Regions from separate parts of the Ectothiorhodospira sp. PHS-1 genome, predicted to be linked through region 3. Evidence: predicted binding sites of a transcription regulator. Region 3 holds the regulator's gene; each other region holds the start of a gene.
The links. The regulator FliA, encoded in region 3, starts transcription of late flagellar genes. The targets are predictions, from matches to a motif close to GCTAAAGTTNNNNNNNNNNCNGCCGATA.
Positions count from the first base shown of each region.

Region 1 (6,182 bases), on a different contig from region 3:
GGCGATGATCAGGGGCAGGAAGAACACCAGCACCACCACCGCCGAGATGGTGTCCTCGAAACTGGCGATGGCGATGCCGCCGAACATGTTCAGGAACACCAGCACCAGCAGCCAGCCGATGCGCTTGCGGTAGAGCAGCGAAGGCCGGGCATCCCGCAGGCTCAGGTTGAGGGCGCCCACCGAGCCCAGCTTGTGGAAGTCCTCGGTGGTTTCTTCCTTCACCACGTCCATCACGTCATCCACGGTGACGATGCCCAGCAGCACCCCGTCATCGTCGGTGACCGGCAGCACTTCCAGGTCATAGTGCTGGATCAACCGGACCGCCTCGGCCCGATCCGCGTTGACGGAAAGGGTGATCATGGGCTCGGTGCCCAGGCTGGAGACCGGCTCGTCGGCCCGGCCCATGACGAAACGCCCCAGGGGAATGCTGGTCAGCAGGCGACGCTCGTCATCGATGACGAAGATCACGTTGGCCATCTCGCCCCGTGCCTTCTGCACCCGGATGAAGTCCAGACTGTCCTGGATGGACCAGTCCGCCGCCACGGCGACGAACTCGGGGGTCATCAGGCGCCCGACGCTGTTATCCGGGTAGTCCAGCAGGGTGAGGGCACGGCGGATGGCGCGAAAGGGCAACAGCCGCAGCAGCCGGCGCACCTCGTCCCGGGGCAGATCCTCCAGCAGGGCGGTGAGGTCGTCGGGCAGCATCTCCGACAGGATATGGCGGGCATCGGCCTGGGCGATGCGGTCCAGCAGGGCGTGCTGGTGATGGGGATCCAGGTAGGAAAAGACGTCCACCTTGCGGCCGCGGGCAAGGGCGTTGAAAACCCGTTCCACGGCATCATCTTCCAGGGCCATCAGCACATGGGCGATGTCCTGGATGCGCATGGAGTCCAGGGTACGGCGCAGGGCCTCGTGATCGTCCCGCGCCAGGAGTTCGCGGATCTCGGGCAGGTATTGTTCGAATTCCAACTCCATCGGCAGCCTCCGCCAAGGACACACTCCATCCGCGGCAACGGATGGCACGGGGGAGGGTCGCTCAAGCGATGCGTGTTACGGGAACCGGGGACGGCGCCATGGGCATCGGCCGCCTCTGGGTGCAGGGCGGTCGATTATAGCAATCCGTCCGGCGCTACGGAATGTCTCGTGACAGCCCGTCAACCCGGGCGCCGTGACTGACTTCGCCGTAAAGCGCCAGCATGCGCGCGGCCATCTCTGGCGCACTCCAGGCCAGGGCACATTACCCTTGCATCTGCCGGTGCAGGGGCGGGTAATGGAGATCCGGGCGGTGCGTCCGGATCAGGAGATGGATCTTTCGGTGCGTTACTGGGAAGGGGCGGTGGATGTGCTGGAGGCAGGCGAGGTGACCGGACGGGGCTATGTGGAGATGACGGGGTATTGAGGTACTTTCAGCCGCTGTTTTTGGTATGGTCGGCTGTGACGACTGCCATCGGGAGGTTTCATGGACAAGGGGTATGCAAGACATTACGGCAAGATCATCCGGATCTGGGATCTGCCCACTCGGCTCTTTCACTGGTCCCTGGTGATCCTGCTGTTCGGGCTGTGGTACACCAGCCGGGACGTGATGACCCTGCATTGGCACATGTGGCTGGGATACGCACTGATCGCCCTGCTGCTGTTCCGGATCCTCTGGGGGGTGATGGGGACCCGGTCGGCCCGCTTCTCGGATTTTCTCGCCGGTCCGGTGACGGTGTTCCAGTATTTCAAGGGCCTGTTCACCGGCGACGGCCATCGGCATCCCGGTCACAATCCCATGGGGGGCTGGGCGGTGATGATCATGCTGGGCCTTTTGATGTTCCAGTCCTTCACCGGTCTGTTTGCCAATGATCAGATCTTCAACCGGGGACCCTTCGCCCGCATGGTGTCTTCGTCCACCAGTGACTGGCTGACCGGTCTGCACAAGCTCAACTTCGACCTGATCCTGATCATGGTGGGCATCCATGTCACGGCCGTGCTGCTGTACTGGCTGCTGAAGCGGGATAACCTGATCCTGCCCATGATCACCGGGCGCAAGCGGGTGACCTGGTACGGGGCCGAGGATGTGAAGTTTGCCAACGTGTGGTGGGCGGTGCTGCTGCTGGCGGTCTGTTCCGCTCTGGTGTGGGCGGGGATCACCTACATTCCCTGATGCCGGAGGGTTTCCCCTCGGGCATGGCAGGGGGGCGGCCCCCCTGCCTCCCGGATCAGCGGCGGGAAATCCGGAAATCATCGTGACAGGTCCGGCAGGCCTGACCCAGGCGACCGATCTCCATGCGGATCTCGCGCTCGCCGGCATCACTGTTCACCACCTCCAGCAGACGGGCGGCCTGAGCCTCGAAATTGCGGGCCAGCTCATCGAAGCGGGCGCGGTTGGTCCACACTTCCGGCTTGGAGGCGGTGTCACCCAGATCGGAACCGTCCACATAACCCTGCCAGGGCAGATCGGCGGTGCGGGCCATCTGTTCGGCATGCTTGGCCAGGACCTCGCGGTCAAAGGGTCTGTCGCCCTGGGCCATGGCGCCCATGGGCCCCATGTTCCACTTGAAGACCTGGAACACGGCCTTGCGATACTCGATGGCATCATCCGCTTCCACGGCCCACGCGGTACCCGCGGCCAAAGTCAGTGCCAGTCCGGCGATCAGTGCCCTTGCTGTGGTCTTCATGGTGTCGTCTCTCCATTGTTACTGAATCAGCGAGGGGCAAGTCTATCAATTCCTTCTAAGTATGTAACGCCCGATACAGATCCATGACCGGACCCTGTTCAAGTAATGCCCGTGTTGGCCGACATTGTCTATGATCGTTCTTTTGCCTTGGAGGAGCGATCTCCTCCAGGTCAAAGGCAGCCACACTCAAGGAGCATGTCATGGGAATCCATCTGACCGTCCGCCAGCGCCTCATTTTCATGATCCTGACAGGCATCCTCCTGATGGCGGGTGTCGCGTTCGTGGGGCTGATGGGCATGACTCAGGTGGAACGACAGCTCAAGACCGTTTACGACGACAGGCTGGTGCCTATGGGACAGTTGGGATCCATCAGCGAAATGCTGATGAGTTCCCGCATGAGCCTGCGGATGGCACTGAGTGACCCCAGGCAGGAAGTGATCGACGCAGCCATCGCCCGGGTCCGGGAGAATCAGCGGGCCATGGACGGGATCTGGGCGGAGTACATGCAGACTTATCTCACTCCCCGTGAAGCCCAGCTGGCGAGCAGTTTCGACGCCCGGCGCAGCGAGCTTCAGCGCCGGGGATTCGATCCGGTGGTGGGTGCCTTGCAATCCTGGAACTGGCAGGAAGGTGAGCGAATCGTGATGGGTGATCTGGCCGGCACTTATCAGCAGACCACGGACATTCTGCGGGAAATGATGAACCTTCAGCTGGAGGTGGGGCGGCAGGTTTACGATGAATCCCTGGTGTTTCACCAGCGCATTCAGAACGGAATGATACTGATCCTGTTGCTGGGTGTGTCCGTCACGGGGGCGACCGGGTGGTTCCTCATGAGACGGATCACTGCCTCCATGGACCAGTTGGTCACTGCCAGCGGTCGCATGGCCCAGGGGGATCTCCAGGTCAGGGTGCCGGTCGAAGGAAATGACGAACTGGCTCGGGTCGCTCGTGCCTTCAACGACATGGGGGACAGTTTCCGTAACATTCTGGGACAGGTGAGTGGTGCCGCCGCCCAGCTGGCGGCGGCATCGGAACAGCTTTCCACGGTGACGGATCAGACCTTGCGTCGCGTCGGTGAGCAGCAGTCCCAGACGGAATTGGTGGCCACGGCCATGAACGAGATGACGGCCACCGTGGTCGAGGTCGCTCGTAGTGCCTCGGAGGCATCGGCGGCCGCGGCGAAGGCCAACGACGAATCCCGCGAATCCCAGGCCATCTCGACCCAGGCCATCCGGGCCATCCAGGAACTGGCGGATGAGATCAGCCGCGCCGCCGACGTGATCCAGAAGCTGGAGGCGGACAGCGAGAAGATCGGGGCGGTGTTGGACGTCATCCAGGGCATTGCCGAGCAGACCAACCTGCTGGCCCTGAACGCGGCCATCGAGGCCGCCCGGGCCGGGGAGCAGGGACGCGGGTTTGCGGTGGTGGCGGACGAGGTGCGCACCCTGGCCAGCCGGACCCAGACCTCCACCCGGGAGATCGAGTCCATGATCAAGACGCTGCAGGATGGCGCCAGGGCCGCCGTGCAGGTGATGCAGTCGGGCCGCAAGCGGGCGGAGGACACCTCGGCCGGAGCCGGCGAGGCGGACAAGTCCCTGCGCACCATCGTCGCCGCGGTGGGCACCATCACCGACATGAGCGGACAGATCGCCAGCGCGGCGGAGGAACAGAGCGTCGTGGCCGAGGACATCAACCAGAATGTGGTGCGCATCAGCGAGAGCGGTCATGACGTCTCCTCCGGGGCCCAGGAAACCGCCCAGGCCGCCCATGATCTGGCCCGTCTGGCGGCCGAACTCAGGAGTTCGGTGGAGCGATTCAGGATTTAGCCGTGGCTGTATTCCGACCGCGCAACTGGGTATGCTTGCGGGATGAACATACGCTGCATCACCTTCGACCTGGATGACACCCTGTGGGACTGTGCCCCGGTGATCCAGAACGCGGAACGGGTCTTTCATGACTGGCTCGGGGTTCACTATCCACGCATTGCCGAGCGTCATGGCCTGGAGGCCATGATCCGTCACCGTCAGGCCTGGTTTGCCGAACGCCGGCACCTGCACTACGACATGACCCGGCTGCGCAAGCACTGGTTGCGCATCCTGGCGGCCCAGTCGGGCTATGGGGACGAACTGGTGGAACCGGCGTTCCGGGTGTTCTGGGAGGCCCGCAACCAGGTGTCCCTCTACGATGACGTGCTGGAGACCCTGGATCGTCTGCGGGGGCATTTCCGCATCGGCGCCATCACCAACGGCAATGCCTGCGTGCATCACATCGGCATCGGTGATCGGTTCGATTTCGTGATCACCTCCGCTGCCGCCGGGGCCGCCAAGCCATCGGCGCGGATTTTCACCGCCGCCCTGGACGAGGCCGGCGTGGCTGCGTCCGAGACCCTGCACGTGGGGGATGACGCGGAGCGGGATGTGCGTGGCGCGGCCCGGGTGGGGATGCGTACCGCCTGGGTCAATCCCCGTTCCCTGGCCTGGGAGAGCGGCGGCTCGCCACCGGATCTGACCCTGCGGTCGGTGTCGGAACTGCCGGCCCGGCTGTTGCCTCGCTGAGACGTCCGGCTATTCCAGCACCGCCTCCAGCACCGTCCATACCGTGTCCAGCATGATCGGCTGGGCCTCGGCGGTGGGGTGGATGCCGTCCGCCTGCATCAGGTCCGGCTCCAGGGCCACCCCCTCCAGCAGGAACGGCACCAGCGGAACCTGATATTCCTCGGCCAGTTCATGGTAGATCCGGTGGAACCTCTCGGTAAAATGTCTGCCCAAGTTGGGCGGCACCTGAATCCCCACCAGCAGTACCTGTGCGCCGCTGTCCCGGCTCAGTCGGATCATGCGGGACAGGTTCTCCCGGATTTCGCCCAGGGCGATGCCCCGCAATCCGTCATTGCCGCCAAGGCTGATGATCACCAGCTCGGGCTGGTGCCGTTCCAGGGCGCGGGGCAGGCGGGTCAGGCCGCCGCGGCTGGTCTCCCCGCTGATGCTGGCGTTGACCACGGTCCAGGCCTGACCGCTTTCCTCCAGGCGCCGTTCCAGCAGGGCCACCCAGCCCTGTTCCACGGGGATGCCCCAGGCAGCACTCAGGCTGTCACCCATGATCAGCAGGGCAGGACGTTCGGCCGCCGCCGCGGCGGGTAGGCACAACAAGCACAGAAAAAAAAGGAGTCGTGATCCCATGGTGTCTCAATCCTCTGCCGCCGTGGTGTCGGCAAGCGGTCTGGTCAAATCCGTTCATGGCCCGGGTGGTGAACTTGCCATTCTAAAGGGTGTGGACCTGACGGTGGCAAATGCCGAGGTGGTGGCCATCGTCGGTGCTTCCGGTTCGGGCAAGTCCACCCTGCTGGGCCTGCTGGCGGGGTTGGACCTGCCCACGGACGGCGAGGTTCAGTTGCTGGGGCGTTCCCTGGGCGGTCTTACCGAGGATCAGCGGGCCATGCTGCGGGCCGGTCAGGTGGGATTCGTGTTTCAGTCCTTCCAGCTGCTGCCGGCCCTGACCGCGCTGGAGAACGTGATGCTGACCCTG
Region 1 is NZ_AGBG01000005.1:111,237-117,418, reverse strand. Features, by position in the region: gene mgtE (magnesium transporter) at 1-975, opposite strand, end outside; partial or broken gene ECTPHS_RS14160 (lipocalin family protein) at 1,214-1,399, shown strand; gene ECTPHS_RS03595 (cytochrome b/b6 domain-containing protein) at 1,460-2,146, shown strand; gene ECTPHS_RS03590 (cytochrome c) at 2,202-2,660, opposite strand; gene ECTPHS_RS03585 (methyl-accepting chemotaxis protein) at 2,861-4,486, shown strand; gene ECTPHS_RS03580 (HAD family hydrolase) at 4,529-5,215, shown strand; gene ECTPHS_RS03575 (arylesterase) at 5,225-5,836, opposite strand; gene ECTPHS_RS03570 (ABC transporter ATP-binding protein) at 5,835-6,182, shown strand, end outside.
Region 1: the regulator FliA is predicted to act here: its motif matches at 2,757-2,784, upstream of ECTPHS_RS03585 (methyl-accepting chemotaxis protein).

Region 2 (6,182 bases), on a different contig from region 3:
CACCGTGGCCCGGTGGGCCAGGTAGTCCTTGACTTCCCGATCAAGCCGGTCGACATCTTCGGGATGGGTCAGTGCCTTGAAACCGGATGGGTCGGCCAGCAGTTCTTGCGGGGTATATCCCAGAATGTCGGTCACATTGGGGGAGATGTACCGGAGTGGCCAATGGGGTTCTGGTAACCAGATACAGGCCATGACCGGCCCTTGGGTGAACAGATCCAGTTCCTGCTTTAACTGGTGGACATGGAGGTCCGTCTCGTTGACGGTCTGCAGGAACAGAAAAAAACCACCCTGTGACGCCAGGGGCTTGGCCTTGAGGTCCACCACCACCGGCCCGCCCTCCCGATGGATCATGACCTCACGCCCCTCATGGGGCTGACCTTCCTTCAGGGCCTTGAGTACATGGCAATGTGCCGTCGGAATCCAGCGTCGTTCATGGTCACAGTGGCGTTGGCCATCCTGGCCACCATGGTCGTGAGCACAGCCGAACAGGTCCAGTGCCTGATGCCCCACCACGTCGGTGTGGGTATAACCGAGCATGTCGGTGAATGCCTGGTTGATGCGGGTGACGATACCGTCATTGTCGATGATCATCAGGCCTGCCGGCACTTCATCGGTGAGGCCGGACAGGGTTCGGTTGGCCTGGCGCAGTGCCTGATTGAGCCGATCCAGTTGTTGCTGATGTTCCTTGAGCAGGTTGAACCAGCGGTTGTAATACAGGCTGACCAGGTCCCGTTGTCCCACCAGACCGATGAAGCGATCGTTGGCGTCCACCACCACCACCCGCTTGATGCGATGCCGGCGGCAAAAGCGCAGGGCCTGGAAGATGGTGGTGTCCTGGCCGAGGGTTTTCAGGGGGGCCGTCATGCAGTGGCTGACGGGCTGGTTCAGATCGGCATTGGCATCGATCAGATGGATGACATCCCGCTGGGTGAGGATGCCCACGGGGATGTCTTCCCGGAGCACGATGGTGGCGCTGAAGCGTCCCTGGTCCATCCGTTGCATCACCTCCCGCACGGACTGGTTTTCCGGCGCGGTGAGGGGCTGCATGCCCTGAATCAGTTGTCCCAGGCTCTGACTTTCGGCCAGCAGTTCCGGGTCCAGGCTGCCGGCCAGATCGCTGTAGCTGACGATGCCTTCCAGGTTGCCTTCCCCGTTGACCAGGCAGATATGCTCGGCTTCGTTGCGGATGGCCTTGAAGCCCTCCAGCACACTTTCCTCCGGAGGCAGGATGGCCGGTTCCGGCAGATCCAGTTGATTCAGGGGCGTGGTCAGGGGCACATTTTGAATCTGTAGCCGCAGCAGCAGACTGGAGAGCAAGAGTCGATAGCCCTTTCCATGGGTGACCACGATGGCGCGGATGTTGTGGTGATACATACGCTGCGCGGCCTGGGCCAGGGTGGCGTCGGCCGGCAAGGTAATGACCCGCGGGGTGGCTATGCTGCGAAGTTTGGGAAAGAACATCCGCGCCTCGGTGGGATTATCAACACATGGCCGCATGTTAACCAACTTGTGTCCTGAAGTCGCATGGCGTCAAGCTGGATAAGCGGAAGCCGCTACTCCTAAATCATCACGGGGGCATGGACCCGCGGGGCGGTTCGGGTTAGCCTGCTCCCGATGACCAAACAAGCCAGCAGGAGCCAGTCAGTATGGTTACAGCGATCATCCTCATGAATGTGGAACGCAGCCGGATCAACGCGGTCGCGGATCGTCTGGCGGACATGAAGGAGATATCCGAGGTGTTCTCGGTGAGCGGCAATTACGACCTCATCGCCATCGTCCGCGTCCCGCGCAACGATGATCTGGCCGAGCTGGTGACCCACCATCTGCTGACCATCGAGGGACTGGAGAAGACCAATACCCTGCTGGCCTTCAAGGCCTACTCCAGGCATGACCTGGAGGCGATGTTCTCGGTATAGGGGGAAAGCGTGTGTGGCTAACCCCGCGGGGACCCATGACGGATCTCCGCGGGGCCTGACATGCGGCTTAGGCCGTGGTATTGATGATGGTGCCCACGTTGGGGGGGAGTGCGGCACTGCTCACATCCGGCAGGGCCTCCACCAGGGCCAGGGCACCCTGGGCCTGGGTGTCGATGGCCTTCTTGAGTACCGCCGTACCGACATCCTGCGCGAGTTGTTGCTGGGACATCTGGGTAGCCAGGGCGGCGATTGCGTTGACGTCCATAATGAAAACCTTTGGGTTTTGCGTGAGTGTCCGAGGCGCCTGCAAGGCCCCTCAATCAGTCTATCGGCGGATTTGCCGCAGACTTGAGGGCTCGATCGGAAAAGACCCGGGAAGGCATCGTGCTGATCATTTCCAATAGCTTGACACTGGCTGACTGGGAAATCGAACTGACCCAGATCCGGGCCCAGGGGGCGGGTGGGCAGAACGTGAACAAGGTGTCTTCCGCAGTACACCTTCGCTTTGACATTCCCAGGTCCAGCCTGCCGAGGGTGTACAAGGAACGACTGCTGCAACGGGCCGATCAGCGGATCAGCAAGGAGGGCGTGGTGATCATCAAGGCGCAACGCTTTCGCACCCTGGAACAGAACCGGGAGGACGCGCTCGCCCGCCTGAAGGATCTGATCCTGGAGGCCATGAAGCCGGTCAAGGTGCGCAAGGCCACCCGTCCCACCCTGGCTTCCCGAAAACGGCGTCTGGAGAGCAAGATTCAGCGGGGCAGGGTCAAGGCCCTGCGGGGCAGGGTGGAGCCGTAGCGGTTGATGGATCAGGGTAGCCGATGCTGTTCCAGCAGGGCCTCGCGGATCCGGCTCGACAGGGGTTCGCCCGCCATGGTCATGATCACGGGGTGAATGTCGGTGGCCTCGTCATTGAGTACCGGCAGGGTGAAGGTCTGCAGTACCCGCCGGTGGGGTTCGCCATGCTGGTCCGGCTGGATCACATGTTCACCATCCATCTGGCCCACCACCACCCGGGGGCCGGCCTCCAGGATCTCGATCACCTCGCAGTGAATGCCGTCCACGGTGGCCTCGCGGCCGATCAGGGATTCCAGTAGTTTGAGCAGGTCTTTCATGGCTGTCAGTATACTCGATGTCTGGGGCTTGCCCGAGGGGTAGCACGGCGTCATGGTGTGATGGGCGTGCCGATACCCTTGCCGTTCATAGGTGATGATTGCATGAAATGGGAAATACTCAAGCTCGAAGACCTGTACCGGGGGTTCTTCCATCTGCGGCGGTTGCGTCTGTCCCATGGCCGGTTTGAAGGCGGAGAGCCGATGGTCATTGAGCGGGAGCTCCTGGACCGTGGTCATGCGGCCGGCGTGCTGCCCTATGATCCGGTACGCGATGTCGTGCTACTGGTGGAGCAGTTCCGTGTAGGCGCCATCGAGTCGCCCCACGGTCCCTGGCTGATGGAGATCATCGCCGGCCTCATGGACGCGGGAGAGCGGGCGGAATCCGTGGCACGCCGGGAGGCGCTGGAAGAGGCGGACTGCCGGCTGGATGAACTGGTGCACATCCATGACTACTATTCCACGCCCGGCAGTTCCTCGGAACGGATTTCCCTGTTCGTGGCGCGCGCGGATCTGGGGGAGGCCGGAGGCATCCATGGCCTGGCCGACGAGGGAGAAGAGATCCGGGTGCATGTGCTGCCCGCGGAGGAGGCCTTTGACCGCCTGGACCGGATGCAGGTGGATACGGCCATGACCATCATTGCCCTGCAGTGGCTGCGCTTGAATCGGGATGGCCTCAGGGAGCGGTGGGGCGGATAAATTGAACGGGGGCACGGCATGCCGTGCCCCCGTCGCAACCATCCTTGTTGTGCCCGACCTGGCTTACTTATTCAGGCGGTTGTCGATCAGGACGTTCACCACTTCCGGATCGGCCAGGGTGGAGGTATCACCCAGGTTCTCCAGTTCGTTGGCGGCGATCTTGCGCAGGATGCGGCGCATGATCTTGCCCGAACGGGTCTTGGGCAGGCTGGGAGCGAACTGGATCAGGTTGATCTTGGCAATCGGCCCGATCTCGGTGCGCACCAGCTTCACCAGTTCATCGGCCAGGGCCTTGTCGCCTTCCTCGCCCGCCATCAGGGTGACGTAGGCGTAGATACCCTGACCGGTGATGTCGTGGGGATAGCCCACCACCGCGGCCTCGGCCACCTTGGGATGCAGCACCAGGGCGGATTCGATCTCGGCGGTGCCCAGGCGGTGACCGGAGACGTTGAGCACATCGTCCACGCGACCGGTGATCCAGTAGTCACCGTCTTCGTCACGACGGGCGCCGTCACCGGTGAAGTACAGACCCGGGTACATCTTGAAGTAGGTCTCGACGAAACGCTTGTGATCACCCCACAGGCTGCGCATCATGCTCGGCCAGGGATTTCTGATGCACAGGTTGCCTTCCGCCGGGGTCTCGGTGATCTCGTTGCCCTGGTCGTCCACCAGCAGGGGCTCCACGCCGAAGAAGGGCTTGGTGGCGGAGCCGGGCTTCATGTCCACGGCACCCGGCAGGTTGACGATCATGTGGGCGCCGGTCTCGGTCTGCCACCAGGTATCGACGATGGGGCAGCGACCGTCACCCACGACCCGGTGATACCACTCCCAGGCCTCCGGGTTGATGGGCTCGCCCACGGTGCCCAGCAGGCGCAGGGTGGAGCGCTTGTGCTTGGTGACGAATTCGTCGCCGGCACCCATCAGCATGCGAATGGCGGTGGGGGCGGTGTAGAAGGTGGAGACGTTGTGCTTGTCGCACACCTGCCAGAAACGGCCGTTGTCCGGATAGTTGGGCACGCCTTCGAACATCAGGCTCTTGGCGCCGTTGGCCAGCGGGCCGTAGATGATGTAGCTGTGACCGGTGACCCAGCCCACGTCGGCGGTGCACCAGTAGACTTCGCCGTCCTTGTAGTCGAACACCAGCTTGTGGGTCATGGCCGCCTGCAGCAGATAGCCGCCGGTGGTGTGCATGACGCCCTTGGGCTTGCCGGTGGAGCCGGAGGTGTAGAGGATGAACAGCGGATCTTCGGCGTCCATCGGCTCGGCGGGGCAGTCGGCGGCGGCGGCGGCCACTTCCTCGTGGTACCACACGTCACGGCCTTCCTTCCATTCCACCGGTTCGCCGCCGCGCTTGACCACGACCATGGTGGTGATACTGGGGCACTGGGCAACGGCCTTGTCTGCGTTGGCCTTCAGGGGCACCTTGCGGCCGCCGCGCAGGCTCTGGTCGGAGGTGATGACCACCTTGGCTTCGGCGTCCTGGATCCGGTCGCGCAGGGCATCCGGAGAGAAGCCACCGAAGACGATGGAGTGCACGGCACCGATGCGGGCGCAGGCCAGCATGGCCACGGCGGCTTCGGGGATCATGGGCAGGTAGATGGAGACTCGATCACCCTTGCTCACGCCCTTGGCCTTGAGCACGTTGGCGAACTTGCAGACCTCGGCATGCAGTTCACGGTAGGTGATGGTGCGATCTTCGGAAGGGTCGTCGCCTTCCCAGATGATGGCGGCCTGGTCACCCCGGGTATCCAGGTGGCGGTCCAGGCAGTTGTGGGCCACGTTCAGCTTGCCGCCCTTGAACCAGGTGACCCGGGCTTCGCCCTCGAAGTTGCCTTCCAGCACGGAATCCCAGGGCTGGAACCAGTCCAGGTAGGTCTTGGCCTGTTCGGCCCAGAAGGCATCGGGGGCCTGCACCGACTGCCGGTACATGGACTCGTACTGCTCCAGGTTGACATGGGCATTGGCGGCAAAGTCTTTCGGTACTTCGTGAATCTTCACTTCCGACATGGGTTCCTCCTCAAAAAGACATTTGAAACGTGGCCAACCACCAACGGGTCGGCAGAAATCCTGTTCCCGGATCTCTACGGACTACGCTGTCTGTGTCCTGTCGCCGTGTGCTGGACCTGGATGCCTGGTTCCTGTCATGGCCGGCAATGACCGGACTTATTCCAGAATAACCCGGGCTTATTATTGCTGCCACATTCCTGTGCAAATCCGCACCTTATTGGAGCAAAAAACCGGCAACGCGTCGCCCCGTCGTGTTCTGGATGAGTCGCACCACCCTGAACGCCTCCCGCAACTGTCGCCGCTCCGGTTGCGACAGGTTGCCGGCATCAAGCCGGTTGTCCGCCTTCCCGCCCTGTTCCAGGCGATGCACCTGATGTCGGGCGCGCATCAAGGTGATGCAATCCCAGGCGGCTGTCAGATCCCTTCCGCCGGACTCGCTCAATCGCCC
Region 2 is NZ_AGBG01000001.1:132,263-138,444, forward strand. Features, by position in the region: gene ECTPHS_RS00600 (PAS domain S-box protein) at 1-1,461, opposite strand, end outside; gene ECTPHS_RS00605 (Lrp/AsnC family transcriptional regulator) at 1,647-1,916, shown strand; gene ECTPHS_RS00610 (YjfB family protein) at 1,984-2,181, opposite strand; gene arfB (alternative ribosome rescue aminoacyl-tRNA hydrolase ArfB) at 2,298-2,714, shown strand; gene ECTPHS_RS00620 (hypothetical protein) at 2,726-3,031, opposite strand; gene ECTPHS_RS00625 (NUDIX domain-containing protein) at 3,134-3,727, shown strand; gene acs (acetate--CoA ligase) at 3,791-5,734, opposite strand; gene ECTPHS_RS00635 (DUF294 nucleotidyltransferase-like domain-containing protein) at 5,949-6,182, opposite strand, start outside.
Region 2: the regulator FliA is predicted to act here: its motif matches at 2,243-2,270, upstream of ECTPHS_RS00610 (YjfB family protein).

Region 3 (6,182 bases):
GACCTCCTGGTCGTCCACGCGGTTGGTTCGGGACAGATCCAGGTCGAAAATTTCACTCACATTGGCCAACGGCAGGGCAAAACGCTGCCGGCCCAGCACCACCATCAAGGTGGGCAGGATGGCCAGGGTCAGCGGTAGCCGGATGCTCAGGATACTGCCCTTACCCGGTTCGGAAGTGACTTCCACCCGCCCATTGAGCTGGGCAATCCGAGTCTTGACCACATCCATGCCGACACCGCGGCCGGAAACGTCGGAAATCTCGGTCTTGGTGGAAAATCCCGCCCTGAAGATGAGATTGAAGGCATCGTGATCGGAAAGCCGTGACGCCGCATCTTCATCCATCAGTCCCTTTTCCACCGCCTTCCCGCGCAACACCTCCGGGTCCATGCCCTTGCCGTCATCGGAGATGGTCAGCAGGATATGATCACCCTCCTGGGCCGCGGACAGGACCACATGACCGGCACGGGGCTTACCGGCGGCCAGGCGCTCCTCCGGCGACTCGATGCCGTGATCGACCGCATTTCGCACCAGATGCACCAGGGGGTCTGCCAAGGCCTCCACCAGATTCTTGTCAAGATCGGTGTCCTCCCCCCACAGCTCCAGGTTGACCTCCTTTTTCAGACTGCGGGCCAGATCCCGGACCACCCGGGGAAAACGCCCAAACACCTTCTTGATCGGCTGCATCCGGGTCTTCATCACCGCGGCTTGCAAATCCGCCGTGACCACATCCAAATTGGTCACGGCCTTGGATACCTGTTCATCCCGCATCCGGGAGCGCAGGGTCGCCAGGCGGTTGCGCACCAGCACCAGTTCCCCCACCAGATTCATGATGTCATCCAGACGTTTGGTATCCACCCGGACCGACGTGTCGGCCAGAGCGGCCGGCTTGGCTCCCTTGTCGACGCCACCGACCGGCGTCTCCGCCGGTGCAGGTCTGGCGGCAGAAAGCGACGGCGCGCCGGCCGGTATCACGGGTTTAGGCGCCGCCCCCTTGCCATGGAGATTGTCCAGCAGGTTTTCGAACTCGTCATCGGTGATGATGTCCCCCGCTCCCTGGGGGGATGCCGGCTGGGTAGCGGCCGAACCCGGCCTCCTGCCCTGCAGTTCGTCCAGAAGCTGGTCGAATTCTTCATCGCTGATGGTGTCGCCACCCGCCTGCTCCTGGCCACCGGACACGGGTGGTGGTGGCGCGGCCGGGATCGGCCGCGGACCGCCATTCTGCTTCTGGTCCTGCAAGGCGTCCAGCAGGGCCTCAAACTCCTCATCCGTGATATCGCCCCCCTGCAGTTCCCCCGATGGCGATGCGGGCGGGGGCGGAGGCTCGGGTGCCACGGGGACAACCGGAGGGGGCGGCACCGATGCCTCTTCCTCTCCCTCGGGTAGCGCCAGGGGTTCCAGGGCCGCCATCAGCTGATCCGGCGCGGGTGCCGGTTGCGTGCCGGAGCGCACCTCGTCGAACATCCGGTTCAGCACATCAACCACCTGAAGAATGATATCCATCAGGTTGCTGTCCACACTGCGCTGGCCCTGACGCAGCAGGTTGAAGACATCCTCCGCGCGATGGCAGATCTTGACCAGGTTGTCCAGACTCAGGAATCCGGCCCCACCCTTAATGGTATGAAAGCTGCGAAAGACCGCATTGAGCAGGTCCTTGTCGCTGGGGGTCTGCTCCAGCTGCACCAGCTGCTCGCTCAGACCCTCCAGCAATTCACCGGCCTCAACCAAAAAGTCCTGCAGGATTTCGTCGTCGGTATCCAGACTCATGTCCGTCTCTCACGCCCGGTGCAAACGCACCCTGATACTCCGGTTTGGCGGCCGGAACGGCAAAACCTGAAACCGGCGGAGGCTCCGATGACAGGTCCGGCCTTAGAATCCAAGACTGGACAGCAGGTCATCCACATCGTCCTGGCTTTTCACCACGTCGCCATGGTCCGAAGTCCCCTTGACTGCGGGACCACCCGGCTGAATGTCCGCTTCCCTGTCCTTGCCCTCCGGCGTGGACAGGCGCTTGCCGGAAATGCGCACCAGCCCCACCAGGTTATCCTCCAGGTCCTGTACCAGGGTCATGACACGACGAATGACCTGCCCTGTGAGATCCTGGAAATCCTGGGCCATCAGCACTTCCGACAGCTGGCCGCGCAGGATCTCCGCGTCCCGTTCCGTATCCTGGAGAAAATCGGCCAGGGCCTGGCTCACCGACCGGAACTCGTCCACGGACATTTCCCGCTGACGGAAGCGGGCCCAGTCGGCCGCCAATGTGCGAGCGCGCTCAGCCAGCATTTCCGAGACCGGCAAGGCATCCTCCACGGCATTGAGGGTGCGATGGGCTGCCTGATCGGTCATGGCGACCACGTAGTTCAGACGTTCCTTGGCATCGGGGATGTCCTGATGCGTCAGTTCGGAGAGCCGGGAGTCCAGACGGAAGCTGTTCAGAGCCTCGTGCAGATCCCGGGTCAGCTTGCCCAGTTCCTGGAACAGCAGACTCTCGTGCATACGCCCCATCTCCTCGATGAGTCGCCCTGCCCCTTCCTCGTCTCCCGACTCCATGAGCGTGACCAGCTCACGGGCGCGTTCCAGCTGCTGCTGCCTGAACAGGGCTTCTTTACCGTCTTCCTGATTCTCCATGACGTTGCTCACCCTTTTTCCTGAAGCCGCTCGAAGATCTTATTGATCTTCTCCTTCAGGGTTTCTGCGGTGAAAGGTTTGACGATGTAGCCATTGACGCCGGCCTGGGCCGCTTCCACAATCTGCTCACGCTTGGCTTCCGCCGTCACCATGAGGACGGGCATGTCCTTGAGGCGGGGATCGGCACGCACAGCCCGCAGAAGATCGATGCCGGGCATGCCGGGCATGTTCCAGTCGGTGACCAGGAAGTCATAGTTACCGTTCTGCAGCATGGGCAGCGCAGTATTGCCGTCATCGGCTTCGGCGGTATTGTTGTATCCAAGATCCCGCAGCAAATTCTTGATAATGCGGCGCATCGTGGAAAAATCATCCACGATGAGGATCTTCATGTTCTTGTCCACAATAACCTCCCGATTAAACACACACCGAAGAAGGATCCCCTACCGGGGCGCTTCGGCATTCAAAAATCAATTCCACCGGCAAGGCGGAATCAGACCCGCTCCCCGTCGGCCACCCAATCGGCCATGCGGGCCCGGAGACGAAGCAGCGCCTGACCATGGATCTGGCAGACCCGGGACTCACTGACACCGAGCACTTCACCGATCTCCCGCAGGTTCAGTTCGTCATCATAATACAGCGAAAGGATCAAACGCTCCCGCTCTGGCAAGGTATTGACATGCTCGGCCAGGGCAGTGTGAAAGTCCATTCGGGTGATGGACTCCAGGGGCGTCAGCCCCTGGGCAGGGAGGAAATTGTCCACATCGCCATCCCCATCACAAAGATCGTCAAAACCCAGCACCCGGCTGCCGACGGCATCCCGCAGCATGTCGTGATAGGTATCCAGGTCCACCTCCAGGGCGGCCGCGATTTCCGCACCGCTAGCCTCGCGCCCTTCCCGGTTTTCAATTTCCCGGATTACCTCGCTGATGCGCCGGGCATTGCGATGCACGGAGCGGGGGGTCCAGTCACTGCGACGGACCTCGTCCAGCATGGCGCCACGGATCCGGATACCGGCATAGGTCTCGAAACTGGCCCCCTGGGAAGGGTCATAGTGATGGGCAGCCTCCAGCAGACCGATGACCCCGGACTGGATCAGGTCTTCCACCTGCACGTTGGCAGGCAGGCGGGCGAGCAGATGGTAAGCGATTCGCTTGACCAGGGCGACATGCTCATCCACCAGTCGAGTATGGTCTGACTCCGCGCTGGCATACATGGCTATGACACTGATGTGACTGGCTCCAGGTCGTTTCGACCGCTATTGATCAACCTTTCCACAAAGAATTCGATCCCCCCCCGGGAGTTACGGGGCATGGGCCATTGATCGATGCGACCGGCAATGGCGCGAAAGGCGCGGGCCGAGGGACTGGAGGGATAGGCCTCCAGCACGGTCTGCCGGCGCTGCACGGCCTTGCGCAACAGGTCGTCATGAGGAATTGCGCCGATGTAATCGAGGATCACGTCCTCCAGAAAACGATCGCAGACGGACACCAACTTACGAAACAGGCTCCGTCCTTCGTCCTCATTGTCGTTGCGGACCATGTTGGCCAGGATGCGAAACCGCATCAGGCCGTGATCCCGGTGCAATACCTTGATCAGGGCATAGGCATCAGTGATGGAGGCCGGCTCGTCGCACACCACCACCAGCACTTCCTGGGCCGCCCGGCAAAACCGGGTCACGCTGTCATGCAGGCCGGCCGCGGTATCCACCACCAGCACATCCAGGGGCTGGGACAACCCGCTGAAGGCACGGATGATACCGACATGCTGCGCCGGCTCCAGATCCGCCATGCGGGCGATGCCCGAGGCCGCCGGTACGATCAGCATGCCGGAGGGGCCTTCCAGCAACACCTCTTCCAGCGTGTTCTCGCCGTTGAGCACATGATACAGGTTGGCCTTGGGCTGCAACCCCAGCAGCACGTCCACGTTGGCCAGTCCCAGATCCGCATCCAGCAGCATCACCCGCTTGCCGCCCTGAGCCAGGGCTGCGGAGAGGTTCACCGACACATTGGTCTTGCCCACCCCGCCCTTGCCGCTGGACACCGCCAGCACGCGCACGGGGGACACTGCATCCGCCGTCGAGGATAACCGGGCCATATTGGGCTCACTGGCTGGAGGCATGGACATACCTGGCGTTGGGCTGGTTGATGGGCTCACGGAACATGGGAGAAACCATCTGGGCCTGACGGGCATCCGCCCGCTCGACACCCGCATCCACCATTCTGGCGGCAGTGGCCACCAGTCGGGCGGCGCGGGCCGGACGCAGGTCGTCAGGGATGCGCTGACCCTCGCTGACGAAGGTCAGCGGCAAGCCGGCCCGAATCAGGGTCGACAGGGCCTCGCCCAGCGAAGTGGCTTCATCCACCTTGGTCAGTACGCATCCCTCCGGCTGCAATCGGGCAAAGGATTTCACGGTCTCCGTCATCACGGCTTTCTGCACATTGGCGGCCATCACCAGCAGCGTCCTGGCGGAAGGCAGCGCCGTCAGGGATTCCAGTTCGGCCAGCAGTTTCATATCCCGCTGATTGGTACCCGCCGTATCAATGATGACCAGTCGCTTGGATTTCAACCCCTCTAGCATATCGCCCAACTGGCGCGCTGTCTGCGCCAGATAGACGGGAACCTCAAGGATCTGACCAAAGGTCTGCAACTGACGATGAGCGCCGATACGATAAGCATCCGTGGTGATCAGGGCCACCGAATCATGGCCGTGCCTGAGGCTCTGTAACGCCGCCAGCTTGGCCACCGTCGTAGTCTTCCCAACGCCGCTCGGACCCACCAGCGTGATGATGCCGGCCTGATCCAGGATGCCGTCCGGGGTCACCGCCAGGCGACCGGACAACTGGGTCAAGGCCTCCTGCCAGGCCTCCGCGGGATCCTCGGGATGGCTGATGGCCAGGGCAATCTCCTTGGCCAGTTCCGGCTCCAGCCCCATACGCTGCAACCGTGCCACCACGCCGGCCCGCTCCGGATCACGGCGCATGAACTCCTGGCCCGCCAGACTGGCAAGCTGGTCCTGCAGCATGGCGCGCAACCCTTGAATTTCTTTCTGCATGGCCAGCAGCGTAGGCTCCTGGGACCATTCAATATTCGCGACTTTCCTGGCCTTCGACGGCTTCGAGGGGGCGGGTTCCGTGGGCGAAGACGGCGGCGGTTCGACCACTGGCGTCAGCAGGGCCGGCAGCCCCTCTTCCGCCCAGCCATCATCACGACGAGCGCGCAGGGGCGGGAACTCCCCGGTGGGGACGCACACATTTTCCCTGGATGCGAGGGTCGCGGACAAGTCACTCTCCGCATCCGGGTCCGGTCCCGCGATGGGAGAGGCCGGCCGATCGGCGGCAAGCGACGAGGATCTGGACAACGAGGCGGGCCTGGACACCGGCTCGCTCGACTGCGCAGCCATCTCCAATACCGCTTCCTCGTCATAGTCCATGGCAGCGATCAACTCGATGCCGCCCTCCACGCTGCGGCTGGAAAGGATCACCGCATCCGGTCCCTGTTTCTCCCGCACCAGGCGGATGGCCTGGCGCATATCCGGTGCAAAATAGCGTTTTATCTTC
Region 3 is NZ_AGBG01000007.1:59,466-65,647, forward strand. Features, by position in the region: gene ECTPHS_RS04570 (chemotaxis protein CheA) at 1-1,764, opposite strand, end outside; gene ECTPHS_RS04575 (protein phosphatase CheZ) at 1,867-2,625, opposite strand; gene cheY (chemotaxis response regulator CheY) at 2,634-3,026, opposite strand; gene ECTPHS_RS04585 (RNA polymerase sigma factor FliA) at 3,116-3,838, opposite strand; gene ECTPHS_RS04590 (MinD/ParA family protein) at 3,841-4,719, opposite strand; gene flhF (flagellar biosynthesis protein FlhF) at 4,727-6,182, opposite strand, start outside.